DNA from 4 places in the Paenibacillus sp. CH40 genome. Region 2 is predicted to be linked to each of the others. Evidence: riboswitches for the same ligand, from Rfam matches in the RefSeq annotation. Region 2 holds a riboswitch; each other region holds the start of a gene.
What was found. A riboswitch is a leader RNA that binds a small molecule or an ion and turns the genes downstream of it on or off. The one in region 2 is predicted to bind cyclic di-AMP.
Positions count from the first base shown of each region.

Region 1: another riboswitch for cyclic di-AMP. It lies ahead of NLX73_RS05170 (3D domain-containing protein); the one in region 2 lies ahead of NLX73_RS14390 (hypothetical protein).
Region 3: another riboswitch for cyclic di-AMP. It lies ahead of NLX73_RS16505 (TrkH family potassium uptake protein); the one in region 2 lies ahead of NLX73_RS14390 (hypothetical protein).
Region 4: another riboswitch for cyclic di-AMP. It lies ahead of NLX73_RS23270 (resuscitation-promoting factor); the one in region 2 lies ahead of NLX73_RS14390 (hypothetical protein).

Region 1 covers NZ_JANAVQ010000001.1:1,173,394-1,181,374, forward strand. The annotation lists gene NLX73_RS05160 (ABC transporter substrate-binding protein/permease) at 1-1,451, shown strand, start outside; gene NLX73_RS05165 (amino acid ABC transporter ATP-binding protein) at 1,438-2,160, shown strand; cyclic di-AMP (ydaO/yuaA leader) riboswitch at 2,391-2,565, shown strand; gene NLX73_RS05170 (3D domain-containing protein) at 2,572-3,240, shown strand; gene NLX73_RS05175 (polysaccharide deacetylase family protein) at 3,439-4,245, opposite strand; gene NLX73_RS05180 (NADH:flavin oxidoreductase/NADH oxidase) at 4,554-5,576, shown strand; gene NLX73_RS05185 (PspA/IM30 family protein) at 5,664-6,332, shown strand; gene NLX73_RS05190 (DUF350 domain-containing protein) at 6,464-6,871, shown strand; gene NLX73_RS05195 (DUF4178 domain-containing protein) at 6,896-7,402, shown strand; gene NLX73_RS05200 (DUF4247 domain-containing protein) at 7,416-7,981, shown strand, end outside.
Region 2 covers NZ_JANAVQ010000004.1:247,196-255,176, forward strand. The annotation lists gene NLX73_RS14370 (Nramp family divalent metal transporter) at 1-139, shown strand, start outside; gene kdpC (potassium-transporting ATPase subunit KdpC) at 250-978, opposite strand; gene kdpB (potassium-transporting ATPase subunit KdpB) at 998-3,028, opposite strand; gene kdpA (potassium-transporting ATPase subunit KdpA) at 3,066-4,742, opposite strand; gene NLX73_RS25150 (potassium-transporting ATPase subunit F) at 4,893-4,970, opposite strand; gene NLX73_RS14390 (hypothetical protein) at 5,154-5,549, opposite strand; cyclic di-AMP (ydaO/yuaA leader) riboswitch at 5,665-5,832, opposite strand; gene NLX73_RS14395 (glutathione peroxidase) at 6,299-6,784, shown strand; tRNA gene NLX73_RS14400 (tRNA-Leu) at 6,876-6,958, opposite strand; gene NLX73_RS14405 (urease accessory protein UreF) at 7,221-7,958, shown strand.
Region 3 covers NZ_JANAVQ010000005.1:123,656-131,636, reverse strand. The annotation lists gene NLX73_RS16515 (LysR family transcriptional regulator) at 1-611, shown strand, start outside; gene NLX73_RS16510 (potassium channel family protein) at 617-1,294, opposite strand; gene NLX73_RS16505 (TrkH family potassium uptake protein) at 1,487-2,827, opposite strand; cyclic di-AMP (ydaO/yuaA leader) riboswitch at 3,237-3,389, opposite strand; gene NLX73_RS16500 (CPBP family intramembrane glutamic endopeptidase) at 3,651-5,381, shown strand; gene uvrC (excinuclease ABC subunit UvrC) at 5,350-7,434, opposite strand; gene trxA (thioredoxin) at 7,595-7,912, opposite strand.
Region 4 covers NZ_JANAVQ010000012.1:10,049-18,029, forward strand. The annotation lists gene NLX73_RS23255 (AbrB/MazE/SpoVT family DNA-binding domain-containing protein) at 37-291, opposite strand; gene NLX73_RS23260 (HD domain-containing protein) at 623-1,906, shown strand; gene NLX73_RS23265 (TatD family hydrolase) at 1,949-2,719, shown strand; cyclic di-AMP (ydaO/yuaA leader) riboswitch at 2,921-3,203, shown strand; gene NLX73_RS23270 (resuscitation-promoting factor) at 3,475-4,623, shown strand; gene rnmV (ribonuclease M5) at 4,770-5,315, shown strand; gene rsmA (16S rRNA (adenine(1518)-N(6)/adenine(1519)-N(6))-dimethyltransferase RsmA) at 5,323-6,207, shown strand; gene yabG (sporulation peptidase YabG) at 6,263-7,159, shown strand; gene veg (biofilm formation stimulator Veg) at 7,361-7,642, shown strand; gene NLX73_RS23295 (small, acid-soluble spore protein, alpha/beta type) at 7,805-7,981, shown strand, end outside.

The DNA.
Region 1 (7,981 bases), on a different contig from region 2:
ATCGTTTTACCGCCCTGGTTTTGTCGGCGGTTATCTTGCTGTTGACTGGTCTTCCCATGCTCACTGCATACGGAACGGAAGCAAAGCCACAGAAAAAACTTGTAGTGGGCATGAGTGCCGACTTTCCGCCGTATGAGTTTCATAAAGTCATTAACGGTAAGGATACCATTGTTGGGTTCGATGTGGATATCGCCAAGGAAATCGCCAAAGATTTGGATGCGGAGATGGTCCCTGAGGACATGAGTTTTGACTCTTTGCTGCCTGCTTTGCAAAGTGGTCGTGTAGACTTGGTACTGTCCGGTATGACACCGACGGATGAGCGGAGAAAGAGCATTGATTTTTCAGATGTATATTATCGCTCCAAGCAAGTCATTATGGTACGCCCAGAGGATAAAGACAAATATCCTACGATGGATACTTTGAAAGGCGAGAAGATTGGGGCACAAAAAGGGAGTATTCAGGAAGAAATTGCTCAAAAAGTACCCAATGCCACTGTAACCTCACTGGACAAAATATCTGATCTGGTACTCCAGCTGCGGACCCAGCGTATCAACGCTGTTGTGATCGAAGATACGGTTGCTAAAGGATACACGTTAGATGGTACCGTAACACTTGCCAAGGCCGTGCCTGAGGATGCCGGAGCAGAAACAGCTGTAGGTATACGCAAGGGGAACGCAGAATTGCTTGCCTCTGTAAATAAAACGTTGGCTCGCCTGAAAGCGGACGGGTCGATTGAGAAGTTTTCCACAGAAGCGAGCGCGCTCTCTGCAGATCGACAGGTTTCTTCTAATAACATCGTAGATATTTTTTGGAAATACCGCAGTTTTTACGCTACGGGTATCGGCTACACTCTGTTGCTGTCTGCACTCGGAGTACTGTTTGGATTTATCATTGGTCTGATCGTATCCTTGCTGCGGATGAGTGGTATACGCATCATTGAGTGGTTAGGTACCACTTATGTGGAGATCCTGCGTGGCACACCTATGCTGGTACAACTTATGATCATTCACTACGGAGTTGCTTTGACGCTGGGTGTCAATTTTACCCCACTCCAGTCTGGTATAATCACATTGTCTCTGAATAGTTCAGCATATCTGGCTGAAATTTTCCGGGCAGGTATCCAGGCAGTAGACCGTGGACAGATGGAGGCTGCCCGTTCGTTGGGTATGGGACGCGGTAAAGCTATGCGTCATGTCATTTTGCCGCAAGCGTTTAAATCTATTTTGCCTGCTATCGGTAATGAGTTTATTACGATCATTAAAGAATCATCCATTATTTCGACCATTGGGATGGTGGATATTATGTATCAGGCCCAGGTCATTAAGAACATCACCTACGAAGGATTAAGTCCGTTCGTAATCGCAGCCGCTATTTATTTTGTAATGACATTCAGCTTGTCTAAGCTGCTGGGTTTATGGGAAAGGAAGTTGAGAGCCAGTGATCACCGTTAAACAACTGCGTAAATCGTTCGGTAAGAATGAAATTTTAAAAGGCATTGATATAGATATCGCCAAAGGTGAAGTCGTCGTCATCATCGGCCCCAGTGGTTCGGGGAAGAGTACGTTTTTGCGTTGTATGAATCTGTTGGAACAGCCTACAGACGGAGAGATTTTGTTTGAGGGCGAGCCAATTACAGCTCGTGGCCATAATATTAATGTAACCCGGGAGAAGATGGGGATGGTGTTCCAGCATTTTAATCTGTTCCCGCATAAAACAGTGTTGCAGAACCTGACACTTGCCCCAACACAGGTTAGAAGACAGTCAGGGAAGGAAGCGGAAAAAATTTCGCTAGAACTCTTGCGTACCGTAGGGCTTGAGGATAAGAAGAATACCTATCCGAACCAGCTATCTGGCGGTCAGAAGCAACGTATTGCGATTGCGCGTGCTTTGGCCATGCAGCCGCACGTAATGCTGTTCGATGAGCCGACTTCTGCATTGGACCCTGAAATGGTTGGAGAGGTTCTGGATGTAATGAAGAAGCTCGCCGAAGGCGGCATGACAATGGTAATCGTGACGCATGAAATGGGCTTTGCCCGCGAGGTAGGCGATCGAATCATCTTTATGGATAACGGTCAAATTGTGGAGCAAGGTACACCAGAGCAGGTATTTGGTACTCCAAGCCATGATCGCACCCGTGATTTTCTTGCCAAAGTATTGTAAGGAAGTGCTGATATAATCTATAAAAAAAGCCCTCCGTTTGACGGAGGGCTTTTTTTCTTTTTGTCACCATTTCCCCATACTTTCGTAACAAATATCGATTTCTTGATGACAAAATTGTAACGAGTATAGTATGATGTTCAAGGTTCCCAACATTTTCATGCGGATAAGGTTACAAAATTGTGATATTATGCAGTAAGCCAAAACTTACCGGGACAGCATGCGGTTATGACAAACGCTGAATGCTGGGTCCAAACTATGGGAAGTGCGGGGGACGTAACAACGGCAGTCATTCCGATACGTCATAAAGACGATGTGGAATATGCCTAGGGGTGAATTGCACAAGCATAGGGCTTCTCCTGAGTCCGAATCCGACAGCTAACTTCGCAGGCATAACAGAGGAGGTACATATCTTTGAAACATCTAAAACATATTGGTAAAACGATGAAATTTGCGGTGCTTGCCGCAGCTATTGCAGGGTTGGCACAGACAGCTGGAGTAGCGGATGCTGCTTCGCTTCACACTGCCAAAGAGGGCGATACCTTCTTTTTGCTTGCTCAACGTTATGGAGTATCGGTAGACGAGCTAACGAAGGCGAACCCAAACATTGCTTCCAACAATATATATGCAGGTCTGCAAATTAAGGTGCCTGGCGAAAAAAGTGTGAAGGCAGCTTCGGATTCGAAGCCGCAGCTTCTTACGGAGAAAGCACCAGCGAATGAGGGGCCAACGATTGAAGCGTGGGGCAAAACATTCAACTATAGCAAAATAGTTGACGTTAAGGCTTCAGCGTATTCTGCCGCAGCCGACGAGAATGGTAAATGGGGAGCAGTGGACTACTACGGCAATCCGCTTAAACTAGGTACGATTGCGGTAGACCCGAACGTCATTCCGATGGGCACGAAAGTGCTGGTTACAGGCTATTCCCACCCAGGTTTGCCGGATCATTCTTTTGTAGCTGTCGCTCGCGATCAGGGTAGCGCCATTACAGGAAAGCGGATTGATATCTTTATTCCTGGCAACAAATCATTTGTGAACGACTTTGGATTTCAAAATGTGAAGCTGTACGTTATTGATAAATAGCATTGTACGTATATACGGTTTAATTAAACATAATATATATTATGTAAACTTAATGTCTGTATCCTACCGCATATAACTAGGTCGGACTCTTATCAGGTCTTATCCATAAAAAAGGCTGTCTTGACGAGCAGAAAACTTCTGCTGGTAAGACAGCCTTTTTACGTTGCTTTAGCTTGCAGCTCAATCATAAACATATGGTTATTTCCGTTCCGATGTGTGGAGTAGCCGGGGGACTGTCACAAATTTGTATCCCTTAGCTTTTAGAGAGTGAATTAGGCCCGGCAGAGCTTGGACAGTGCCTTGCAAGTTGGAACTTTGACCTCCACCTGCGTGCATTAAAATAATAGAGCCAGGCCCGGTAGCTGGGATCACATTGCGCTGAATTTGTGTTTTACTTAATCCCTTCCAATCGAGAGAGTCTACATTCCAATTGACAATCATATAGCCATGACGACGTGCCCATTGGATTTGAGGCTCCGTGATTTCACCGTAGGGTGGACGAATCAACTTGGGGCGAAAACCTGCGCTTGCTTGTAAAATACGTTCTGTTTTTGTAATCTGGTTGCGAAAGCGTTCTGGTGTGGCCTTCCTAAAATCTGGATGAGTATAGGAATGGTTTCCTATAGCATGGCCTTCACGGATAATACGGCGTATGATCCCCGGATGCTTTTCCGCACGGTGACCGACGATGAAAAAGGTGGCTTTGATGCCATTGGCGTGTAATACGTCCAAAACTTGTGGCGTATACCTAGAATCGGGCACATCATCAAAGGTTAGGGCAATTTGGCGGGTGTGTGGGCCGCACATTTTAAAAATGTCTGCATGTTTTTTACGCAGCATTGCTAATGTAGGAGTTGCTCGATCTGTGCTCTGAAGTACAGAAGAAGCAACAGCTGCTTCCTTGGGATGGGGCGTTCCGGTGTTGGGAGGCGCATCCGCGTGAACGGGTAAACTTGAGAATGCTAGTAACAGTGCCAAGCATGGCAACACTCCCCTGTACGGCATATGTATCCCCCCCTTTCCGTGCAGTGGTACCAAGTGGTGCTCTCGACTATTATGTACCTGTCTTATTAAAAATATGCTGGTAACCAATGTTCGGCTCATAAACGACTGAAAAAGAAGTCCACGATGAAACGATTATCAATGAAGATGATGGAGCTAATCGTACATATTCTCTTAAACATGACCGAAAACAGGAGCATTTTCGCAAGTTTTAGCCTTACAACGAATTCGGTATACTGTGACAGCTGGTGTATAATGGGGATGCAATTCATAATTATACAGACATGGAATTGAAGGAAGGATGGATAAAAGTGACCGACTTGTTTACTCCTTATCAATTAAAGGGGCTTTCTTTAAAAAATCGGATTGTCATGCCCCCGATGTGCCAATACAGCGTGGAGGCCAAGGACGGAAATCCAACGGATTGGCATCATGTCCATTATGTGAGCCGGGCAGTAGGAGGCACTGGACTTATTATTGTGGAAATGACAGCGGTCCATCCAGATGGACGTATTACGGATCGTGATTTGGGTATTTGGAGTGACGAACATATTCCTGCATATCGTAAGATTGTAGAGGAAGTCCACAAGTATGGTGCCAAGATTGGTATTCAACTAGGCCACGCTGGACGCAAGGCTGAAGATGCTGAGCAACCTGTGGGTCCGTCCACGATTCCTTTTAGCGAACGCTTTAAAAAGCCGCACGCCTTAAAGACAGCTGAAGTCAGGGAATTGGTCCAGGCATACAAAGAAGGCGCGCGCCGCGCGGTGGAAGCCGGTTTTGATACGGTTGAGATACATGGCGCTCACGGCTATCTGATCCATCAATTTCATTCGCCTTTAACAAATACCAGAGAAGATGAATATGGGCAGGATTTGTCACTGTTCGGTGTTGAGGTCATACATGCTGTTAAAGAGGTTCTTCCTGCTGATATGCCTGTGCTTATGCGGATATCTGCCAAAGAATACGTCGAGGATGGATATAATGTGGAATACATAACAGGCGTAGGGGAACGATATCGTGATGCAGGTGTGGATATTTTCCATATTTCTTCTGGTGGTGAGGGTCCGATTGGTTCTGGCGGAGGCCCGTCTGCGCGTGCCGGCTATCAGGTGGATTTGGCTCATACCATCCGTGAAAAGCTGAATGTACCTGTGATTGCTGTTGGCTTACTGGATGATTATGAGGACGCCCGCCGGGTTGTTCAGCAGAAAGAAGCTGATCTGGTAGCAATAGGGCGTGCCATGCTGCGTGATCCCTATTGGGCGCTGCATGCATCGCGGGAGCTAAAAGTACAGGCCGACATCCCAGAGCCTTACTTGCGCGGTTTTTAGATATTTTTGAAACCCTCTTTGCAAAGCTTGCGTAAACATGTGTACAGAGCTTAAAATTTAAGCATTCAACTCTAGGAGGAACTTCACATGTCTATTTTCAAACGATTAAGAGATCTTACGATGTCCAACATTAACGCCATTATCGACAAGGCAGAAGATCCAATTAAAATGACGGATCAATACATTCGTGATATGCAAGAGGACCTGGAAGATGCAGAGAAAGCGGTAGCCGCTCAAATTGCTATTGAAAAGAGGTTCAAACAGCAATACGAAGAACAGGCTGCTTTGGTAAAGAAACGTGAAGAACAGGCACATACCGCTGCAAAAGCACAAAATGTAGATCTGGCCCGTCGTGCGCTGGAAGAAAAGAAATCTGCTGAACAAAAAATGAACGAGTTCAAAGCTGGTTACGAACAGAACAAAGCTGCAGCCGATAATCTTCGTGGCAAGCTGGATGAAATGCGCAGACAGCTGACAGAAATGAAAAACAAGCGCGAAACACTGGTTGCCCGTTATAATGCAGCTAAAGCGCAAACCGAAATTAACAAAGCTATGAACGGTTTTAGCTCTGATACGGCAACTGCCGGATTGAAGCGTATGGAAGAAAAAATGCTGCAAGCAGAAGCACGTGCCGAAGCGAGCAACGAAATGTCCTCTAAGGAAAAATCGTTGGATGAGGAGTTCAAAGAGCTGGATAAGAAAAGCGCCGTGGACGATGAGCTTGCCGCTTTGTTAAAGCAATACGAAAATAAATAAGAACATTTTAGCAATGCCACCAAGTGTGATTGCTCAGGAAGCGAAGGAGAAACGTTTTCTCCTTCGCTTTTCCCTGCCTGGAGGCGCAAAACATTATATGAAGGTCAAGAAGATGTGGAGGATGGTATGAAATGCATTTTTTAGAAACGATGAAAGCAATGCTTGTATGGACTGGTGCGGGGGCTATTTTGATCTTCGTATTAATGTATGTCGACTCTTTATTTACGAAGTATAAGGATTTTGCCGAAGTGAAAGCTGGAAATATGGCCGTAACGGTACGAATGATTATGAAGCTGGTTGCACAAGGCTATATTTTGTCAGGGTCTATCGCTACAGCTAATAATTTGCTCGAAGCGCTTGTGTATTCTGTGATCGCCTTTGTCATCCTGCTTGTTTTGGAAGTTATTGTACGTCTGCTGTTGCGGTACTGGGCTCAGTTTGACCTGGATAAAGGTACACAGGAAGGTAAAATTGGTTTCGGTCTGTTTTCAGGAGCGCTGCATCTAGTTGGCGCCTTGATCATTACAGCATGCTTCTAGGCTAAGAAAGGCAGGAATATAACCATGGGTGTGTGGAAACGAATTTCAAATCTATTTGCTAAGCCGGAGCCGCCAAAAGCAGAGAAAAGCATGCTTCACTTAAATCCAGGTGATATCTGTGAAGTGTCGCTTGTTACCTATGAAGTGGTAGGTCGTGTACATAATCGTGCCCGAAATGCCGTTGTTTTGACGCTTCAGGATGGTAATCAAGTCAGTTATCTTCATATTGAGGAACGGGAAACACTGCAATTCGGACTATATCAGGCCATCGACGGCAGACTTGACAACCCCGAGGAAGTGCCGACCATTTTAGAGCTGGATGATACAACGTATCATTTGGAGGAGCAATATTCTGGGCAAGTTACCGTCATGGGCCGTGCTCCTTTCCGACAGGGTGGAGAGCAGCATGTTTGGCAGTACCAGTCTGATGATTATCATCTGTTGCGGGTAGAGTGGCAGGACGGTCGCTTTATGCTTTATGAAGGAGAAGAAGTGATTACCGGAGACGTCAAGGTTATTCGGGCAAGCTAGGAGAGGGTTACACATGAGCAAACGCACCTGGCAGTATGCATTAAAGATCATGGTGGCGCTGAGCTTGTTCGTATCCGTTTTAAGCGGCTGCGGCGCGCCAAATGTAAAAGATACGTATCCGCTGGAATCGGTTAGTGGCAGCGGAAACTCGACCTCGTATGTATACCGGGCAGCTGGTAAGACAGTCCCGGAAGTAGCGGAGGAATTGAAAGAACAGCGTACACCGGAACAAATGTCACCGCAGAGCAATGAGCGGATGTTTCTGGTATATAGCGATGAGTGGTACCATTTGCAGCAAGATCCAGCTAAGAAGGAAGATACACTCATTGAAATTGACAGTAAAAAGTATGTCGAACAAAATTACAGTTCAAGCTTTCTAAAAGGATACTTAACCGCAACTGTGCTGGATGCTCTGTTTGATTCGTTGCGTGGTTCAGGCTCCTATCGGGGCTACTCCAGCAGAGATGTATACCGACCTTCTCAGGGCCAATATCGTGCTCCTACGGTGCAGGAGAAAAAAGCGATCCCGCCGATTACGGTGGAGCGGAAAGGTTCGGTTACCCGTAGAGGAAAGAACTC
Region 2 (7,981 bases):
ATTACTTCTCTTTACCAGCGACAAAAAGATTATGGGTGAATTCGCAAATAAAATGTGGCAAAAAGTATTAACCTGGATCGTGACCGCTGTCATTATCATCTTGAATGTAGTGCTCATCATCCAAACGATTTCAGGTTAATCGGTAGCCAAATATGAATATATTAAAAAGGTATCTCACTAGCCCCAATGGCAGCGAGATACCTTTTTTTATTCATCCTATTTTATTTGTCCTGTATACATAAAGAATACTCAACGCTTGGCAGGCTCTACCTTTATTTGCGCCTCAAGCGCGAGATTTAGCTTGAGCACGTTCACACGCGGCTCGCCGAATACCCCGGCGCTGCGGCCTTCTGTCTGCTCCTGCACCAGTGCTCTCAGTTGATCCTGCGGGATACCCGTCAAGCCACTAATGCGCGGAATTTGCACCCGTGCCGCCTGTGGCGAGATGTGCGGGTCCAGACCGGAGCCGGAGTTCGTAATCAGGTCCACCGGAACCTGACTGACGGGTACATCCGGGTTATGCTTCTGCCAATCCGCAATAGAGTCCTTGACTCGCTGTATCAAGGCCGGATTCGACGGCGCGTAGTTGCTTGAGCCTGAACCAGCCCCATTGTAATCAACGCTCGATACCCGACCTTGGAAAAACGCCGAATCGGCAAAGGACTGTCCAATCAGTTCGGAGCCGACCACCCGTCCCTCTGCGTCACGGAGCATACTGCCGTTTGCTTGCTGCGGAAACAGAACCTGCGCTACTCCTGTACTGACTAGCGGATATGCCAAACCACACAAGAGAATCATCAGCACCGATGTTCGCAAAGCCACTCCAATAACTGTACTTCCTCGCATCTCTTGTCTCTCCGGTTGTCCTTCCGACACTGGCCCGGTCCCTGTACGTTTGTTATGACCTTGCCCGCCAGATTCGGCTTTTTCGTGCGCAGCAAATCTGCGTCCAGACATCATCCGATAAAAACCACTCATGTCGTTCACCCTTTCTGCGCTAAATCCACAAATGCACCAGCAAATCAATGGCCTTAATACCGACAAACGGTACGACCATACCGCCCAGACCGTAAATCAGCAAATTCCGTCCCAGCAGGCGATCCGAGCTCATCGGCTTATACTTCACGCCCTTCATGGCCAGCGGAATCAGAAGCGGAATAATAACCGCGTTAAAGATCAGCGCCGACAAAATAGCGGACAGCGGGGAGCCAAGCCCCATGACGTTCAAAGCGCCCATTTGTGGAATGGCCAGCATGAACATCGCCGGGATGATGGCAAAATATTTGGCAACATCGTTCGCAATGCTGAACGTTGTCAATGCTCCGCGCGTCATAAGCAGCTGCTTGCCGATCGCGACCACCTCAATAATTTTGGACGGATCGGAATCCAGGTCCACCATATTAGCTGCTTCTTTGGCCGCGACTGTGCCGCTATTCATGGCCAGACCGACATCCGCTTGCGCCAGCGCAGGTGCATCATTGGTGCCGTCTCCGGTCATGGCAACCAGCTTACCCTGTTCCTGCTCACGGCGGATAACCGCGATTTTGTCCTCCGGCTTGCTCTCAGCTACAAAGTCGTCCACACCCGCTTCTCGTGCAATTGTAGCTGCTGTCAGCGGATTATCTCCGGTACACATAATCGTACGGATACCCATTTCCCGGAGCTGATCAAACCGTTCCTTCATGCCTGGCTTCACTGTATCTTTCAAATAAATAATGCCGTATATCTGATCATCCAGCGCGACTGCCAGCGGTGTACCTCCTTCAGAGGCTACCTGATTCGCTTTTTCCTCCAGATCGGCTGGAACACTGCCGTTTTGCGATACGATCCATTGCCGAACAGAATCCACCGCGCCCTTGCGTACCTTTCGTCCATCGGCCAGATCCAGACCACTCATCCGGGTCTCTGCCTTGAATTCGATAAAGGTTCCACCTGCAGCTAAGGATGCATCCAACGTATGCTCCTGTTTGCGCATCAACTCAAGAACCGAGCGACCCTCAGGCGTCTCATCCTTCATTGAGCTTATCGCTGCCCACTTCACTAACTCTGCCTTCTCCACGCCCTCTACAGGCACAAATTCGCTCGCCATCCGGTTCCCGAAGGTGATTGTGCCTGTTTTATCTAGAATCATCGTGTTGATATCCCCAGAAGCTTCTACCGCCTTGCCTGACATGGCCAGCACGTTAAACTGGGTGACCCGGTCCATACCGGCAATCCCGATAGCTGACAGCAGTCCTCCAATCGTGGTTGGAATCAGACAGACTAGCAACGAAATCAGCACAGGAACAGGCAAATCAATGTTAAAATGACGGGCAATCGGCGCTAGCGTAACCACTACAATTAGAAAAATAATCGTTAAGCTAATCAGCAAAGTGTTCAGTGCAATCTCATTCGGCGTTTTTTGCCGCTGTGCGCCTTCCACGAGCGAAATCATTTTATCAATAAATGTCTCGCCCGGCTCTGTCGTAATCCGCACCTTAATCCGGTCACTGACCACTCGCGTCCCGCCGGTTACCGAGCAAAAGTCACCACCCGATTCCTTGATGACCGGAGCCGATTCGCCCGTAATTGCAGATTCATCCACCGAAGCCAGACCTTCAATGACCTCACCATCGCTTGGGATCATTTCGCCCTGGGAGACAATAACCACGTCCCCCTTACGCAATTCGGTTGAGCTAACCACCTGAATGTCATTTCCGATGAGTTTGTTAGCTTGCGTATCCTGCTTGGATTTTTTTAAAGAGGCAGCTTGTGCCTTACCCCGCCCCTCCGCGAGCGCTTCGGCAAAATTAGCAAAAAGCAACGTAAACAACAGAATAACAAACACGGCCAGGTTAAAGCCCATTTCCTTGCCAGTTCCAAAATAACCGGGAAGCAGTAACATGAGCAGCACGACCAATGTACCGATCTCCACGACGAACATGACAGGATTTTTCATCATAATCATCGGATTTAATTTTATAAAGCTATCCTTGATCGCATGCTTCAAGATGCTTCTGTCCAGCATGTGTTTGCGTTGTTCCTTCATGATCAAACACCCCGTTCATCCATTCTCATTTTCTTCTTCACATGGTCAAAAATTCAGCAACAGGTCCCAATACGATGACGGGTAAAAAGGTCAACGCACCAATCAGCAGCACGACCCCGATCAGAATGGCTCCAAATAACTTGTTGTCCGTGCGCAGTGTCCCCGTCGTCACCGGAGTCGGTGCTTTGGCATTCAACGAAGCCGCCACAGCCAACAATGCAATCATAGATACATATCGTCCGAAGAACATAACCATCCCCGTTGTCATGTTCCAGAATACGTTGTTATCCGAAAGACCTTCAAATCCCGAACCGTTATTTGCGGCAGATGACGCATATTCATAGAGCACCTGAGTCAACCCGTGATAGCCAGGGTTAGTGACCGCATCGTATCCCCAATGACTCATAAACGCAAGTGCAGTTGGGGCGAGAATGAGAAACGGATGTACCAAAATGGCAATCGCGATCAGCTTCATTTCCTTGCCTTCAATTTTCCTCCCCATAAATTCCGGAGTTCTCCCGACCATCAGTCCGCATATAAACACACCCAGAATCGCATACATCAGCATATTCATCAGCCCGACACCCTTGCCGCCAAAAATGACGTTTAGCATCATTTCTCCCAAAGCAGCCATGCCACCCAGTGGGGTTAGTGTATCATGCATATTATTGACCGAACCTGTCGTTGCCGCTGTTGTGACCGCAGTGAATAAAGCCGATTGTCCAATGCCGAAACGAACCTCTTTCCCTTCCATGCTTCCCTGAGAAGCATCCACACCCAGTGTCTGGATTAACGGATTACCTGTCTTCTCAGACACATACGTAATGGATAGAAAAATAAGAAACAATACCATCATGGAGCTAAAAATAATCCAGCCCTGCTTACGATTACGGGCAAACAATCCAAAGGTATACGGCAACGAAGCCGGCATTACCCACATTGCCAAAATTTCCAGCACGTTCGTCCAAGGACTTGGATTTTCAAATGGATGCGCAGAGTTAGCTCCCGCATAACCACCCCCGTTTGTCCCCAAATGCTTGATGGACTCCAGAGAAGCAATGGGTCCCATAGAAATCTGCTGCTGTGTTCCGCTCAGCGTCGTAAGATCCGCCGTAGGCTGTAGCGTCTGGGGTACCTTCAATCCAACCAGCACCAGCGTAAGCACAAAGGCCAGCGGCAGGAAAATTCTTATGATGGCTTTAATAAAATCTTGAAAGAAATTGCCCATTCCTTCACCGCGCCGCGTCAATCCTCTCATAAAAGCCGCAGCAACCGCAAAACCGGAAGCAGCCGAAGTGAACATCATCATCGTGACGAACGCCATCTGTGTCAGATACGTAAGCCCGCTTTCTCCACTATAATGTTGGAGATTCGTATTCGTCATAAAGCTGATTACCGTATTAAAAGCTAGTGATGCTTCCATATTACTGTTTCCCGCCGGATTACCAGGAAGCATTCCCTGTAAACGCAACAGCAAGTAGCTGATCGCCACAAGCACGACATTCGTTGCAATGAAACTCATAACATACGTAGTCCAACGCATGCTCTCCAGCTTCTTCAATCCTACTATCTTATAAATCAGCTTTTCTGTTCCGCCAAAAATCCGATCCGTCCGATTGGGTTCATTCGAGAATACATGATACATATAGGTGCCCACTGGCTTTACCAAGAGCAGCAATATGACGATCACAATTCCAATTTGAAGCAGCTCCATCCTCTATTCCTCCTTCAAAATGCTCCTGCGTTTGGAACAACAGACCTGCTTCAGAGCACCAAACGTGTGCACACGTTTGCGGAAACCTGCTACCTATGATGCTAAATATTCAGATCTGTTGTTCCCGCCCGCTCTATCCCCTATAGCTGACTAGAACTTTTCAGGGTTCAGGAGCGCGTAGATTAAATACATAAACACAATAGCCGTAAGCCCAAGTATAACGATCATCCTCTTCGTCCTCCTTTAGAGGTCTGCGCATCACACCAGCGTACAAACAGCAGTATCACTCCATAACTCACAGCCATGACGAGCAGCATGTATATATCCATCATGTTCATACCCTCCGTATCGGTCCTCAGATCGCCATTCTTATTTCATCATAAAATCATAAAACAACTATGTTATAAGTGCTTATCCGTTCAGCAGAAAACCCACCTCTCCGTTCAATGTGTAGATCACATGGTCCGCTCCCAATCCTCGATAAATTCCTTGTGGATTACAGCCGTGCGTAATAACATAGATCGATTCCGATGTTAGCGGCCGACATATTTGCAGGAAACGGCAAGTCAGATTCAAGCTGTTCTCGAACAAATACACACTACCAATTTCTTTTTTTGGAAAATTACATTTTCCCGCTTGCATGGTATTGATGCGGACAATGTGCTCCACACCCATTTTTTTGAGCTGTCGTTCCTCCTGAGCGCTATTCGTCAGAACTGCAAACGCCAATTTTTTGAAAATAAGCAATTTCACAAAACTTCTGCCCGCTTCATTCGGTGCAGTGACAATAATTAACCGACCTTCCATCAGTAGCTCCTCTCCCGGTATAAAAAGACAACAAAAAGAAGCCGAAGGAAAAAGGCTTTCCTCCGGCTTCTTACATATCCATGATAAAATAAACCATGGCTGCACACGGCGGTTTGTTGCCTCTCCCTGTACGCTTACGAGGTTAGCTGTCGGATTCGGACGTGAGAGTCGCCCTATTTCTGGCACTTGACCGGAAAATTCACCCCATGAGACACACGGCAAGCCGTACAGTCTCGATTGGTTCCCCCGCTTTTGCAACTGCAAAATTCAGCGCTATAGACATTTCGTTGTTGCTTCATTCAAGTTAATTTGAAATTACGTCTTGAATCATACACCCGCGCATGGAAGACTGTAAAGCTCAACTGCGGGGTTATAAATCGGCCTTTAGAGCATAGAAGATTAATAATAACGCTTACAACGCAACTATGCTTCTCACAGCTCACTCAATCTCTGTTTTTCATCCCTTTTCGAAAATGACAAGCATGTCAATATTGGCGTAGGGTAGAGCGTTTTTGGCCTTTTTTTGTAAAAAGAGAAGAAAATACGCTATATGTACCAGCTAAACACCGATTGAACCCACTTTTATAAGAAGAAACACCTTAATTCGCTCCATTTGCAGTGCGATTTACTGTTTTGAACAAAATACGATTTTACAGCGGCTAAAGGCTTAATACAGCTTTTCCAGACTTGCAACCTTACTTTGAATTGCTTACAATTTAATTGCTGAATATTGAATAAGGAGAGATACTATGACCGTTTATGAATATGATGCGCAAACCCTGCAAGGGAAACCAATTCCGTTATCCACATATAAAGGGAATGTTCTGCTTATTGTGAACACAGCCAGCAAATGCGGGTTAACCCCCCAATACAAAGCGTTACAAGAGCTATATGACCAGTACCATGAACTGGGGCTCGAAATTTTAGGATTTCCCAGCAACCAATTCGCCAAACAAGAGCCAGGTTCCAGCGAGGAGATTTCCGAGTTTTGCCAGATCAATTATGGTGTTACCTTTCCGATGTTCGCCAAGACAGATGTCAATGGCGATCAAGCGCACCCCTTATTTCGCTACCTGACCCAAACAGCTCCGGGGGTATTAGGGTCCAAAGCGATCAAATGGAATTTTACTAAATTCTTAATTACACGAGAAGGTAACGTATTTAAGCGCTATGCACCGCAAACCACTCCAGATAAGCTGGCGGGAGATATAGAGAAGCTTTTGCAGCAAAACTGATATTCTTCTTTATCACAGTTATTAAAACAAAAAAAGCATCCCTTCACGTAAACCGTGTCAGGATGCTTTTTCAACTAGGTCTTGCATATAATGCGGTCGAGAGGACTCGAACCTCCACGGGCGTACGCCCACTACCCCCTCAAGATAGCGTGTCTGCCATTCCACCACGACCGCAAATCATAATGTATTGAGGCAACAGATTTATTATACTCTCTCATCAACTATTTGTAAACACAAATATAATAATTATTTTATATGTTATTTTATCTAACATATATGAGCAATAATAATATTTAATTTGACAAAAAGGCTACCAAAATGTAAATATATATTACATACATTTCGAATTTTTTCGTTATCCCTAAGTAAAGAGTAAAATAATATAACATAAGGATTCACTTCGAGGAGGCGAACCGCCCTGCATAAAGGCAACCGTTTGCTGAACTATGCATTATTGTTGGACCCTTCCCTACCTGTTGGTGGCTTCACCCGTTTTAACGGACTGGAGAAACTATTCCGCAACGGACATTTGAACAGTCTACAAGACCTGGAACATTACATGCTGGATGATTTGTATCCTCAATTTACAACCGTTGACGGCATGGCTATCAAAAGTCTGTATGTCGCCATCCAGCAGAATGACGGTTGGCGAATCGCTCTCATTGATAAGATGCTGCATACCCAACGTCCCTCATTGCAGCATGTGAAGGAGTTGCGTCTATCCGGTCAGCGTCTACTTAAGCTCGCTAAGGCTCTTTATCCTTGGCTTGAATTTGACCAGTTGGAATCTATACTCATTCAATACAATGCAATTGGCACACTCGCTACCGTTCACACCTGGATTAACTTCCTCCTCGGAAACGATGTAGAACAGACCATTCACGGCTATCTTGGCGCAGCGGTGTCCTTCTGTGTGGAAGATGCCTTCAAACTACTCAATCCTCCCTATGAGGAAAAGAACCCTTTTATGGAGCGTATGACCAGCGAGCTGCTCTCCGCATGGAAGAAGCTTAACGAACCTGAGCCAACCGCATTTCAGCGTCGCCTTCTTCACAGACATTGGTGCAACTCCTACATCACTCTACCGCTTTATATGAGCCATAATAGCCAATTGGATGAGCCTAGACTGTTTTCCTCCTCAGGTCTATTCAAACGCCTTCCAGCATCCCCCTGATGCGTCGTTTCGCTAATGTGGCA
Region 3 (7,981 bases), on a different contig from region 2:
CAACACTCCAAACGACGCTGCCTACCCTCGTCGAAGCTTTCATGAGCAAGCATCCTCAAACCGAGCTAAAGCTGCTCACCGGTAAAACCCATGAAATCGTCGCCTTTGTACGTGACAAAAAAGCAGACGCCGGTATTGTCGGGTCTGCCATTCATGAAGCCGGACTGCGTTGCATTCCGCTATTTGATGATCATTTGGAGCTCGTTGTTCCCATTGGACATGAATTAACCGTCAAGACAGGAACGGCCTCGATGAAAGATCTGCAAGGATTGCCGATGATTATTTTCTCCAAAGGAACCTGGTACCGCAGTCTGACGGATGACTTGTTCCAGCGCAGCGGCATCATGCCGGATATCCGCATGGAAATCGACTCCTTCGAGGCAATTGTACGCCTGCTTCCAACCTGTAAGGCTTCTGCCTTACTACCCAAATCCTATTTGCGCAGCGAACTATTACGGGATAATGGACTCACTGCATTATACTTGCCCGATTTGAAGGAGACACGCCGAACGACCTCCCTCATTTACTCGGAGACGACCGATCTCGGTCCGACAGCACGACGCTGGATTAGCGAGACACGTGCGTCGTTTGCAGGCTACCGTATGGTGTAGAGGGTTTAATCCTCTTCATTAACATTAACAACCTCATCCTCAAAGCGACCGATATTGTCATTCGAGCCGATGATGACCATAATATCGTCTGCTTTTAGCCGATCCATAGCCGTCGGTGCGATCAGGATACCGTTCGCCGTATGAAGCGCCACGACGCTACAACCAAAGCGGGTACGGGCATTTAGCTCTGCTAGCGTTTTGCCATTCAGACATGCAGGTACATTGAGTTCCACAATACTGTATTCCTTAGACAACTCCAAATAATCGAGCAAATTAGGCGTGACTAGCTGGTGAGCCACCCGGATACCCATATCCCGTTCTGGATAAATAATCCGGTCCACACCGAGCTTTTCTAACGCACGCCCGTGCAGCACAGATATGGCTTTGGCTACAACTTTTTTCACACCCAGCTCCTTCAGCAAAATGGCGGTGAGGATGCTTACCTGAATGTCATCACCAATAGCAACAATGCCACAATCGAAATTACGGATGCCCAGTGATCGCAACGAGTCTTCATCGGTAGCGTCCGCCACGACAGTATGTGTCAACATCTCACTCATACTGTCCACAACATCCTCATTCCGGTCAATGCCTAGCACCTCGCACCCCATATCCACCAATTGCAAAGCCAGGCTTGAGCCAAACCGCCCCAAGCCAATAACTACAAACTGCTGCGTTTTCATATCTACTCGAAAACTCCTTATCTGAATCAATTTCATAAATGAGGATTTTGCAAAAATCCCATAAGCGACTTCCAATGAAGAAGATATAGATCGAAATGATTTAGTTCGTCTATATCTTGACTTCGGAGCGACTGGTATCGAATTTTGCAAAATCCTGAAATGATTAAACCAACGAAATGTATATGAAATGATTCATCCTATAATCATTTTGCCTTCCGGATGACGATATAATTCTTTACCCTTTTTCGGCCCCAGTGCATAAGCTAGCGTGAGTGGCCCCAGTCTACCTGCAAACATCGTCAGGGTAATCACCAGCTTGCCTATGACTGTCAAATCAGGTGTAAGCCCCATCGACAGCCCCACCGTACCAAACGCAGACACCGTCTCAAACAAGATCATCAGAAAATGATGATCTTCGGTTGCCGACAAAATCATGGTCACCCCGATCACGAACAGCAACCCCAGCAGTGTAATGGTCAAAGCCTTGTAAATTCGTCCCTGCGCAAGTCGGTACTTGAACAGTACAATATCTTCCCGCCCCCGCAGCATCGAAATCACCGCTCCAATGAGCAGGGCGAATGTTGTGGTCTTAATCCCGCCTCCAGTGGAGCCAGGAGAAGCCCCGATAAACATAAGTATGATGATAAAAAACTGCGTAGCCTGCCGCAAGCCTGCAATGTCCAGCGTATTGGCACCTGCGGTACGGGGGGTAACGGACTGGAATAAAGATCCCAGCAGTTTACCACCCCAATCAAGCGAGCCGAGAGTCTTCGGATTCGTAAACTCAAATACAAAAATCACGAGCGTGCCGACTACAATCATAGCGCCCGTCATGCTGAGTACCACCTTGGTATGCAAGGACAGTCTCTTGCGCTTGCGATATTCTGCCAAGTCTGACATCACTACAAAACCAATGCCGCCAGAAATAATTAGAAACATTGCGGTAAAATTAACAATCGGATCATATACATAACCTGTCAAGCTGCGAAATTCACCGAATAAATCAAAACCAGCATTGTTAAACATGGAGATGGCATGCCAGATTCCAAAATAAATCGCCCTGCCTACGGGCATATCAAAGGACCAGCGAACCGAGAATATCGTAGCGCATACGCCTTCAATAACCAGTGAGTACAGTAATACCTTACGGATTAACCCGACAATTCCCTCTACAGAAGTCTGATTCATCGCTTCCTGCAAGATGAGACGCTCCCGCAAGGAAATCCGACGCTTGAACACCAGTGCAATCAAGGTAGCCATGGTCATAAAGCCAAGACCGCCGATCTGGATCAGCGCAACGATGACAACTTGACCAAAAGTGGTAAAAAAGAGGCCGGTATCCTTTACGACAAGCCCGGTTACACAGGTCGCAGAGGCGGCAGTAAACAAAGCGTCTATAAACGCAAGTGGCTTTCCTGTTGTATTGGAGATCGGCAGCATTAACAATAAGCTACCTATTAGAATGATAATGGCAAAGCCCGCAACGAATATCTGCGGTGGAGAAAGCCGAAGCCAGCTTGCATTGGGATTCATCTATTCATCACTTCTCTCCTAATCCTTAAAACTATAAAAACAGTGATTTAATACGGTGTAAGCTCGCTACGCGTTCCATTTGATCTTTCGATCGTCGTTGCCCCTGAATTTTTTGATTTTTCCAAACCTTAGTTAACTATAATTAGCATTCCCTGAATACAGGAAGAATGCATGTCAAGCACTACTCGGCCCCCTGTGCTATTGGCGGGCAGTAGCGAAGGGGGCAGAATTGTTCTGAAGAAGCGAAGCGTTTGCCTTTATCTCCGGATTTTAACCATTAGAGGGGGTATACAATAAAAAAATCCGGGGATAACAGCAATCGGAAGAATAATCTGCACCCGCAGCGGTCTAACCAATCCAAACACTTTTATACGCACAAAAAAAGACACCGGAAAACCGAGTGCCTGACTTGGTTCCTGCTCATAGCCTACGAGGTTAGCTGACGGATTCGGGCAGCACAGTATGCCCTATTTACACTTCCGATCCAGCAGGATCGGTTGTAAAATTCACCCCAGTAACATGGTTCCCCCGTTTTCCCATAGAAATTCGGCTCAACTGTATATCATTACCTATGTATTTCATAGGCATTGCCTCAAGATTATAATCCTTCTATATCCAGATCACAAAACCAATTTCGCCGAAAAAACGTGAAATTGGCTTTATTTTGCGAATGGGCATCGTTTAATCGCAGCTTATCTAATTTTATTGGAACTTTAAAGTGCTTTCACTCTATTTTCATGAATATCGCTGGTCTGTTGGCGGGAACCTGTGCAGTATGATATCTTTAATGGATGTTCTTATTTACAGATTAAGGAGGAAACTCATGAATCCTATCGGGAAACCGGTCGTGCTCACGGCCAACTTCAAAAAATTAGGCTTGCTGGGCGGGATTGGCCTGATTTGCTTTTTTATCTTTCAATTGCTTATTCCCTCGCTTAGCAATCCGAGTCCAGAATCAGTAATGAACGCAAAGGTCATCAGCAAACAAGAAGCGGTCATACACGCATTGGACTTCGCCCGCTCCGAGCTGGGCTATACTGAATCACAGCCTGAGGAGCCCGTCGTGACCTATCAGGCCGAAACAGATTTGTACGGTTATTTATCTAGAGAAAAACTGCTTCAACAGTACGACCGTACATGGAAAAAGAGTTACCCTTACGAAACCTTTCGGGTCGATCTGCCTGAATCCTCAGCGAAGAGTAAACTGCAAATTCATGTGGATTTATCCACTGGCAAGGTCGTTAGCTTTAAACGGATCACCTCCAATACCAATTACACACAGGCTGATATTTCTACGGATGAACAAGCACGTAATAGGCTTGTACGTGTGGCTGAGGACGGCATGACCCTCGAAGCCAAGGAGCAGGCGGCCGCAGTATGGGTCAAGCGCTTTGGCTTTAAGCCGTCGGATTTGAAGCTTGCGACCACTGAACAAGAAGGCGGATTAAAGTATACCGTAGACGATAAAAAAATCGGCGCCTCGGTACTTACACTGGCTTTTACTTTTGAAGACGGTGATGTTCGCTCCTTCACCCAAAGCTTTTCGGCCCCGTCGTCCTATACCGATTATATCGAAAAGCAAACATTTTGGGCGAATTGGATGACCTATGCGGGTTATGCCCTATTTAGCTTTGTGCTGGGTGTACTTGCCATTGTGTATGCGTCACTCACCCGACGACATACTTCATTTGTTCGTGGCATTGTTCTGTCCGTTATATACTTTATTGCTAGTATAGCTGGGACCATGAACATGCTGCCTTTATTGCAAGCAGAAGCAGGCGGTAAGGGCATGCTTATATTTCTTATGGTTTTCCAGATTGGTGTTACCTTTTTCATGGCTGTAGCGCTCTACTTCTCCTTGGTCGGCGGTGACGGGCTTATGCGTCAGGTTGGACTGAATGCATGGCCGCGTGCAAAAGAGCCGGGCTACGGGCTGTATGTGCTTCGCAGTATGTATGTTGGCTACTTGTGGGCCTTTATTTTACTCGGGGTACAATCCATCTTATTCTTTATACTGGAGCGCACATTTAATACATTTTCCACCACAGATGCCACGCAATCCCCTTACAATATGGCTTATCCATGGCTACTGCCGATTATGGCCTGGATGGCAGGTATTGGAGAAGAGACTGTCTACCGTCTGTTTGGTATTCCGATGGTCAAAAAAATAGTGAAAAACACTTTTGTTGCGTGTCTGATCACCACGCTGATTTGGGCACTGGGACATACGCTTTATCCGATCTATCCGGTGATTTCCAGACCTATTGAGCTGACTTTTCTTGGTTTGCTGTTCAGTTTTGTGTTCCTGCGTTACGGCTTTATTGCCGCCATGTTCAGCCACGTTATTTTTGACAGCATTCTAATGGGACTTAGTGTGATGAGTCTGGGAGACACTGTGAATGTGAGCGCTGGTCTATTCTGGATCTTACTTCCAGCCATCGTGGGTTACATCATTTATTGGTTTAGTCCTAAAAAGCCAAATCGAATTATGTTTGAACCTATAAAAAAAGAGGAGCCGTATTCTACGACTCCTCCTCCCGAAGGGCAGCTATAATCTGACGCGCAAGCTTATCCCCAATAGAGAGAGGCCGGAAGTCTTCGACACTGGCCTCTCTTATTTTTTTGAGCGATCCAAAATGCTTAAGCAGTAACTTACGCCGTTTCTCGCCGATGCCTGGAATAGAGTCCAGCCGGGAAGTTACCATAGATTTGCCGCGTTGCTCGCGGTGGAACGTGATGGCAAAACGGTGAACCTCGTCCTGAATCCGTTGCAGTAGATAAAATTCTTCGCTATTGCGTGCAAGTGTCACGGCCTCAGAGGACTCTCCCACTAATAGTTGGGAAGTTCTATGTTTGGCATCCTTCACCAGTCCACACACAGGAATGAACAAACCCAGCTCATTTTGCAATACATCGGTCGCCGCCTTAATTTGTCCACGTCCACCATCGACAACGATCAAGTCGGGACGTTCCAAATTTTCCTTAAGCACACGTTCATATCTACGTCGGATAACCTCACGCATTGTTTCATAATCATCGGGTCCCTGCACAGAACGGATTTTATATTTTCGATACTCCTTCTTGGCAGGCTTGCCATCAATAAACACGATCATGGCGGAGACTGGATCGGAACCCTGGATATTGGAGTTATCAAACGCCTCCACCCGGTGCAAGCTATCCAGTCCAATGGCACGTCCGAGATTGCTTGCAGCTTTGGATGTCCGTTCCTCATCCCGCTCGATCAGCTTAAACTTCTCATCCAAAGCAACACGTGCATTTTCCGTCGCCATGCCTGTCATTTGCTTTTTCAGTCCACGCTGCGGTACAAGTACCTTTACATCCAACCATTCAGCCAGAGCGAGAGCCGCCGTACTCGGGTCCTCCAGTCCACCGGATAGTTGGGTTTCTGTTTCCTTTACTCCGGTATCTTGGTCACCAACTTGGTCTTGATTTGTTGCTGCTGCATAAGTTGCCCGTTCTTCAGCCACCAGCAATGAGTCAGCAGAAGGCTCTGTCTCCGTTTGTATCGCTTTCTCATCTGTCTGTCCGGTAGCATCGGTTGTAGCTGCACTGTGGAGTACAGTTTCTGCCGCAACCGGTTGATCGACATTGACCTGTTCGGCCTGCATCAGCTTAGGAGAATCTGGCAGCAATATTTCTTGCGGCACTGCCGGGTTGTCACTATAATATTGCGTCACATAGGACATAAAATCACTGTAAGCTTCACCGTAGAAAGGAAAAGTCGACATATGGCGCTCGATCATTTTACCTTTGCGGACATATAGGATCTGTACACACATCCAGCCCTTATCTACTGAAAAACCGAATACATCTCGATCCTTCGCATCCGATGTGGTGATTTTCTGCTTTTCCATCATCGCGTCGATGCTGATAATCTGATCTCGCAGCTCCTTGGCCCGCTCAAAGTACAATTCCTCTGCGGCCTCCTGCATTTTACGCTGAAGATCCTTTTTAATTTCCTCATGTCCCCCGCTCAAAAAGGAACCAATCTCCTGACCAATCTGGTCATACGTTTCCTTCTCGACCTCTTTCACACAAGGCCCCAAACATTGATGCATGTGATAATACAGGCACACTTCCTTGGGCATTACACCACACTTGCGTAACGGATACATACGATCCAGCAGCTTCTTCGTCTGATGTGCCGCGTAGGAATTGGGGTACGGTCCAAAATATTTTGCTTTATCTTTCAGAACGCGACGGGTCACCTCCAGCTTGGGGTGTGCCTCGTTCGTAATTTTCAAATACGGAAAAGTTTTATCATCCTTCAATAGCACGTTATAACGCGGCTGGTACTTTTTAATGAGGTTGCACTCCAAAATGAGCGCCTCCATATTACTGCCTGTAACGATATATTCAAAATCACGGATATCGGAAACCAGTCGCTGCGTCTTGCCGTTATGGCTACCTGTAAAATAGGAACGGACCCGGTTTTTCAACACTTTGGCCTTGCCGACATAAATAATGGTGCCTTCGCTATTCTTCATCAGGTAACAGCCTGATGCATCCGGCAGCAACGCTAATTTATGCCGTATGTTCTCCAGCGCCTTTTCCTGATTCTGCAAGTCCTCCGCATAAGGTTTCATTCGCCCGGTTCCTCCTTCCATTCTTAATGATTACTCAACTAACTATTTATAATATATAGGAATAGTACACAAAAACGCCCCCGGTATTTACAACCGGAGGCATTGACCTTTCATGGCCGCTCCACCAAGCCCCCGCGGGAGCATGGGTCACATGCGATGATTATTGGTGTTTAGTAAGCATGCTTTTCAGTGCTTCTTTGGAGTTCAGACCTACCACTTTATCGACAGGCTGTCCGTCTTTGAAGACGATCAGGGTAGGAATACTCATCACGCCGAAACGGGAAGCAGACTCTGGATTTTCATCCACGTTCACCTTCGCGATTTTGACGCTGTCGCCAACTTCTGTGGACAGATCCTCCAGAATAGGAGCGATCATTTTGCAAGGACCGCACCATGGCGCCCAAAAATCAACCAAAACGGTTCCTGTGCCTTCGACTTCTGCGTTGAAGGATTGATCGGACACGTTAACAATTGCCATTGTATGTTCCTCCTTTATAGAAAAGTCAAGATTATTATAACCTGTAATGTCTGTTTCGACACCTTTTAA
Region 4 (7,981 bases), on a different contig from region 2:
AACAATATCTGATAAGTCTATTATATACTAAAATTCTCAGTTTGTCACAGGTGTTGGGATTTCAGAAATGCAATCTTGGCAAACAATTTTTCCTTTGAAGTAAATTACGTTCTCAGCATTGCCGCAGAAGATACAAGCTGGCTCGTATTTTTTAAGCATGATGCGTTCGCCATCAACATAAATTTCCAAAGCGTCTTTCTCTCCGATTCCCAGGGTACGGCGCAATTCGATTGGAATAACAACACGTCCGAGCTCGTCAACTTTTCTTACAATACCAGTGGATTTCATCATAATAAATCAGGCTCCTCTCGCCGTTTAAAATAATATAAGTGTCATGATTCGACAAAATTTTCTCTTTTCTGATATTTACTATACCAACGATTCCCAAAACAGTCAACCTTAAAAATGTAGTAACAGTCTGATTATGCAAAAGTATTTAGATTAAAGAGCTTTACTTGTGTGTATTGCCTTATCTCATTGATGATTTATTCAGTTTGTCGATTTGGAAATGTCGAAAAACTATAATTCGACATATTACGACAAAGAATGTCGAATGAGGGAAACCATTTAGGATTTTATTGTATTTTAATCCATTATTCCGAATATTAAAGGAGCTGATATCTTGCACCAGCCACTCAGTGAAGAAAAAGTTTTTAAAGACCCGGTACATAATTACATCCATGTTCAGGATACTGTGATATGGCGGTTGATCAACACGCCGGAGTTCCAACGTTTACGGCGCATACGGCAGTTAGGAACGTCGTATCTTACGTTTCATGGAGCGGAGCATAGCCGGTTTTCACACTCATTGGGCGTATATGAGATTACGAGAAGTATTATTTCTCAATTTGAACGTGGAGATTTCCCGGATTGGCCGAAGGAGGAAAGACTGGTTGCTCTGTGTGCAGCTCTATTGCATGATGTGGGGCACGGCCCATTTTCTCATTCAATTGAGGAAGCCTTTCATATGAACCATGAGGATTGGACATGCCGCATTGTACTGGGAGACACGAAGATCAACGCCGTGCTACGGCAAGTCGACGAGAAGCTTCCACAAAAGGTGGCTGCGGTTATAGCCAAAACGTATGATAAACCGATTGTTGTCAACCTGGTAACCAGTCCGCTAGATGCCGATCGTATGGATTATTTGTTGCGGGATGCTCACTCGACAGGTGTCAACTACGGCACGATTGATTTGGATCGTATTTTACGACTGCTGCGTCCTCATAATGGGAGAATTGTTGTGAAGGAATCAGGTATGCATGCAGTAGAAGATTATTTAATGTCACGCTACCAGATGTATTGGCAAATTTATTTTCATCCTGTAACACGCAGCTCGGAAATCCTTTTACGTAAAATTTTCAAGCGAGCAAAGGAATTGTTTAAAAACGGATATGAGTTTGGATTTCTGCTGGACCCGTTGCCGGATCTGTTGAAAGGAGATCTTACAGTAGAGCAATATCTGATGCTTGACGAGTCATTAATCCAGACCGTATTTAGCCAGTGGAAACGAGAAAAGGACGAGATTTTAAGTGATTTGAGCAGCCGGTTTATGGACCGTAGATTGTATAAATATGTAGAGATTGAAAATATGGATACAGATACCATTGACAGTATTCGAGAAGCTTTGAAAGAGGCCGGTTTGCACCCTGAATATGATTTTGAAATTGATTTTCCGACAGATCTTCCTTATGATGTGTTTCGGCAGGGTGGCTCGACGGACAACCAGATTTTGCTGCTTGGACGTCAGGGCGAGGTGAGTGAAATATCCGAAGTTTCGGAAATTGTGCGCTCAATAAGTGGTATTCACCGAGGGAAATATCATATGTATTTTCCCCAGAATAAATTGAACGCGGTAAAAGACAGGCTTCCTGCCGAAATAAGGAATTATTTTGTCAAAGAATAGACAACTATATAGAAATGTAAGTAAAAAAAGGAGATGTAAACCTTGGATTTATTCGACACTCATACTCACTTGGATGCGCCACAATTTGACGAAGATCGTGAAGAAGTTATAGCACGTGCTGTCGAATCAGGAGTAACGCGGATGATCAATATCGGATTTAATCGTGAGACCATTCCATCCACCATGAAATTGGCCGAGACGTATGATTTTATTTATGCGGCAGTTGGATGGCACCCACAGGATGCTATTACAATGCAGGAGGGCGATCTAGAATGGATTGCATCGTTATGCAGTCATAAAAAGGTTGTAGCCATCGGGGAGATCGGTCTGGATTATTACTGGGATACATCACCGAAGGATGTGCAGCATCGGGTGTTTCGAAATCAAATTGGTCTGGCTCGTGAGCTCAAGATGCCCATTGTTATTCATAACCGGGATGCACATGAAGATATTGTTAAGATTTTGCGCGAGGAAAAAGCGAGTGAGATTGGTGGAGTCATGCACTCCTTTTCGGGTAGCTGGGAGACAGCCAAAATGGTGCTGGATATGGGATTTCACCTTTCCTTCGGTGGTCCAATAACGTTCAAAAATGCCAAGCAGCCAAAAGAGGTGCTCGCACAGGTGCCGCTGGACCGTCTGCTCATTGAAACTGATGCTCCCTATCTGACGCCTCATCCGTTTCGTGGGAAGCGAAATGAGTCTGCACAGGTGAGACTGGTAGCAGAGGCTGCAGCCCAAATCAAAGGGATTACAGTGGAGGAAGTAGTGTCAATAACGACCCGAAATGCCCTGGAACGATTTTACATTCAATGAAAAAGTGAAGAAATCGATCAAAATAAAGAGATAGACGAAGCTAATCATGAATTTGTTGCAGGAAACTCGAGAATATTACAATATTTTAACCGAATATTTTAAAAAATGTACTTGAAACCTGCTTTACAACATGCATAGAAACAGGATATCATCTTTTCAGTGAATTGTTGTTTGAATGTAAACATCAACAAGTCATTTCATGAACCAGTCTCGCTGAGTCCCTTTTACAGGGAACGGGGGAACCGATATGGCTTACAGTACGTCCGGCGTATGTGCAAGAAGGGAACGTCTCTTCCGCCAGCCGGCTCGACCTAAATTCTTTTCCCGGATGGGATTGAACAGGTGGAGGAGCCGTATTTCGATTTCTTTCTGGGTCTTCGGGGTGAATGTGAAGGCGACCGCCATGAGCGGTTGACCCAAGCTAGGGCGACTCTCTACGTCCGAACCCGACAGCTAACCCCGTAAGCGTAACAAGAGAGAAGCCATCTCGTGCATGAGTTTTCCCGCATATTCACACATGCCGGAAGCCACGAAAGAGCTCTCTAGTCTCTTTCTCTGGCTTTTTTTGTTGTGAATAAAAGAAAATCTGTCATCATACTGTGGTTAAACAGGGGAGGACAGCATGCCGCGAAGACGGGTACATGGTGCAGGACAGTCGTAGTTTGGGCTTGTCTTGTAGAAAATCTGTTATAGTCACGTCAAATCTCAACTATGTCTTACTCCAGACGGCGGGCTATGTAAGGAGGACGGAGGAAATGGGCATTTTCCAAAAAAAGGATACCCATGAGTCACGCTCATCCAGCATGTCTTACGTATTGCGTTGGAAGCAAGAGAATGTGCGCCAGGCTGCTTTGGTTGCTATTTTTCTAATCGCGCTAACGATTATGATTTCAATTCTGATGTACACGCAATCTAAAAAACAAGTCTTTTTTGTCATCGATGGCAAGGCGTCTGCGGTAGAAACCCGGGAATCCATGCTTCAAGATTTGCTGAGCGAGCATTCCATTTCACTTCAGCCGCATGATACAGTTTCCATGCCGCTAAATGGAGCAATACAGGATGGCGATCGCGTAGTCATTAAACGTGCCAATCAGGTTAAAGTATCTTCAGGCAATGAGACGAAAAAGCTGTACACAACAGAAAATACAGTAGAAGGTGCCATTCGTACCTCGGGCTATAAATTATCATCAACGGATAAAGTTTATCCTGCGTTGGATGCCTCTGTTTCGTCTAACATGGACATAAAAATCGTCCGTGTGAAGAAACAGCAGGTCGAACAGAAAAAACAGGTGCCTTATCAGGTCATCAAAACGGCCGATCCGAGTCTTTATAAAGGCGATAATCGGGTCATTCAAAGCGGCAAATCGGGTGTGGTCGTCCAGCACGTTCAAAAGGTATATCATGATGGAAAGTTGGTATCCAAACAGCTGGTTAACAAGGAAGTTGCACAGAACCGTGTGGATAAAGTCATTGCGGTAGGAACGAAGAAAAAACCGGTCGTTCTTGCTGCTTCCGTCGGTCCCAATGATGCGGTTAAGGCAACAACGGTTAGTTCGGGCAGTGCTGTCCGTAAAGCAGGCGTAAATTTTAAATATAGCAAAGTTTTACAAAATGTCTCCATGACGGCGTATTCCTCACAGGAGCCAGGTATCGGTACACGTACTGCATCCGGCGCACGTGTCACGGAAGGACGCACCATCGCGGTCGATCCGAGTATAATTCCAATCGGCTGGTGGGTGTACATCGAAGGGGTGGGCTTCCGTCGTGCGGAGGATACCGGTGGCGCGATTAAAGGCCACAAAATCGATGTGTATTATGAGAGTTTGAGCCGAGCCAACCAATTTGGTCGTAAGCACGGTAAAACCGTATATGTTATCGGACCGGTAAAGCCTGAAATCAACTAAAACAGGTTGTGTATGTTGAGGGCAATGCGATAGTATTAACAACATAGTTATGCCATGCTAAGAAGAGGATATCCTCTTCTTATTTTGTTTTCAAAAGCAGGGAAAGATAAATATAGCTTGCTGTGTAGCAGTGGAGGGAAACGCAAATGATCAAGGAAGTGATCGTGGTAGAGGGCCGGGATGATACGGTGGCCATTCGCCGCGCTGTTGAAGCGGATACGATAGAAACTGGCGGCTCCGCCATTAATAAAATGACGCTGCGTAAAATTGCATTGGCGCAGGAGCGGCGGGGGGTCATCATTTTAACCGATCCCGATCATGCAGGGGAGCGCATCCGTAAGATTATCGCTTCCAAGGTACCCGGCTGCAAGCAGGCCTTTATACCCGAGGCAGAAGCGACGCGTAAAGGAGATATTGGCGTGGAGAATGCCTCACCAGAAGCGATCAGACACGCTCTTGCACGGGTCCATACGACAGTGGAAGGCGCCGACCCGCTGATTGAGTGGGCGGACCTGATTGATGCTGGACTCATCACCCATCCCAATGCTGCTGCACGCCGTATGGCCTTAGGGAATGTGCTGGGTATTGGTTATTGTAACGGAAAGCAGCTACATAAACGGCTCTCTGTATTTCAGATCAGCCGCGAGGAATTTGCCGGGGCGCTGGCACAAATTGAAAGTGAAGGATTGTGATGTCCGTATGACAGGGATTCAAGATATAGCAACACCGCGGCGTACGAAGGAAATTATTCAACGGCACGGTTTTTCGTTCAAAAAGAGTTTGGGACAAAATTTCCTGATTGATCAAAATATTCTCAATAAGATTGTAAATGCTGCTGGATTGGATGAGACGAAGGGTGCACTTGAGATCGGTCCTGGGATTGGCGCTTTGACCGAGAAGCTGGCTCAATCGGCCAAGGCAGTTACCGCTGTCGAGATTGACCAGCGGCTGCTGCCAATTCTCGAAGAGGTGTTGGCCCCTTACGAGCATGTGAAGGTACGTCATGGAGACGTGCTGAAGCTGGATTTGCGAGAGGTGTTCGCAGCCGATTTTGCAGACGTGAGTAAAGTAAGTGTCGTGGCTAATCTGCCGTACTATGTTACCACACCGATTCTGATGAGGCTGCTGGAGGACAAGCTCCCTCTGGAGAATATCGTCGTTATGATCCAAAAAGAAGTGGCTGAGCGCATGGCTGCGTCTCCTGGAACGAAGGATTACGGCAGTCTGAGCATTGCAGTGCAATATTACAGCGAACCTGAATTAGTCTGCACTGTGCCGAATACAGTATTTATTCCCCAGCCAAATGTGGAGTCTGCAGTCATCCGGCTGCGTGTACGGGAAGCCCCTCCGGTGGAAGTGGTGGATGAGAAGCACTTCTTTGAAGTGGTTCATGCTGCTTTTGCCCAGCGTCGTAAAACCATTTCCAATAACTTAAAAAGCCGTTTCTTCACCAAAGAGAACAGGGACACGCTGGAGCCGCTGTTGCAACAAGCTGGTATTGAACCCTCCCGTCGAGGAGAAACGCTAAGTATTGAGGAATTTGCGCGTCTCAGCGCTGTGCTGTTGGAGGCAGGTATATCCTAAGCTGGAACCAAACTGTGCATTCACCCATACGATATAGGAGGGGTGATACAGTGTGATGAGTTTAGGAGACTTGGTCGTTCGGAAATCGTACGGCGGAGATGTCACGTTTCGTGTTGAGGACATCCAGCGGGATAAAGCGATCATTAAGGGAATAGAATTTCGGCTGCTGGCCGATTCCCCGGTGAACGATCTGGTCAGAGTGCCTGCAGACCAGATTAGTGGTAAGACTCAGCAGGCCCACATTAAGGCTGGTGAGTCTCTTAATCTGTTGCAACGGGCACGCCAGCAGCAAGCTGCTCGTAGTCAGGCAGCTCTGGTAGGGGACTGGAGTGATCCGGTTGAGTCAACGTATTTTGAAATGCCGGGAAAGGTTCTTCACCTGGATGGAGATCCCAGCTATCTGAAAAAATGTCTCAGTTTATATGAACAGCTCCGTGTTCCTGCAGAGGGACATCACGTTCACGAATCGGCAATGGCAGACACGTTGTACCGACTGCTTCCTCGTATCCGTCCGGATATCGTAGTCATTACTGGACATGACGGTGTGCTGAAGCAGCCACAGCCTTACGATTTGTACAGCTTGAAAAGTTATAAAAATTCGCAAAATTTTGTGGCGGCAATTCAGGTAGCAAGACAATATGAACGTCATCTGGATTCGCTGACGATTGTAGCGGGAGCGTGCCAGTCCCATTTTGAGGCGCTGCTACGTGCGGGAGCGAACTTCGCCAGCTCACCAGGGCGTATCCTGATTCACGCGCTGGACCCCGTATACGTGGCTGCCAAGGCGGCCTTTACTTCGATCCGTGATACGGTCAACATGGGGGACCTGTTTCACCAGACAATCAGTGGCAGTCGTGGAGTGGGTGGAATTGAAACTAGGGGAAGCTATCGCATCGGCCTGCCGAAGCTTGAAAATTTATCAACGCTTAAAGTAACGCCTTCCGCAATCTAGGATTCAAATGTGCCAATAGGATTAACCTGAGCAAAAAGCCTCTGCTTTCAGAGGCTTTTTGTCATTTTTTATATAAATTATTCCTGTTCGCAAAAAATTAAATTGACAACTTATTTTTCGTGTTGTTATAATATTTAGCTTGATTTGACAATCCCTCTAAAATTCGTTATAATGGACAAGGAAAGAGGTGGTCGTTAGGCAATGGCTAAAAATACGCTGTTGGAAATCAAACGCAGTCTCGACGCACATGTAGGGCAAAAAATTTTGCTGCGGGCTAACGGCGGACGCCGTAAGACCGTCGAACGAACTGGTGTCTTGGAAGAAACGTACCCTTCTGTTTTTATCGTCAAGCTGGATCAGGAGCAACAGACGTTTAAACGTGTCTCCTACAGCTATGCTGACATTCTTACCGAGTCGGTAGAAGTCAGCGTATATGATCCCGACTCCCATACAAGTGTAGTCGAATATTTTGAAACACCTTAATTGATTTCGTGATTTATACCAGCTTTGCAGGTTTAACGACGGCTTCGTCATTTCAAATGACGGGGCCGTTTTGTATATACAGAGCAGGATGAAGCATGACATCTCTGCACATACTAAGCCGGGAATGATCTTCCTTATTCCATTGCCGAAGGAGGCGTATGTATGAGCCGAAGAAGACGGAGTGTCATGTCGGAGGAGCTAAAGTACGAGTTGGCCAAAGATCTTGGATTTTACGACACGGTCAAGGAAGAAGGCTGGGGAGGCATTAAAGCCAAGGATGCGGGCAATATGGTCAAGCGGGCTATCCAACTTGCCGAGCAGGCAGCTTCCCGCAAATCG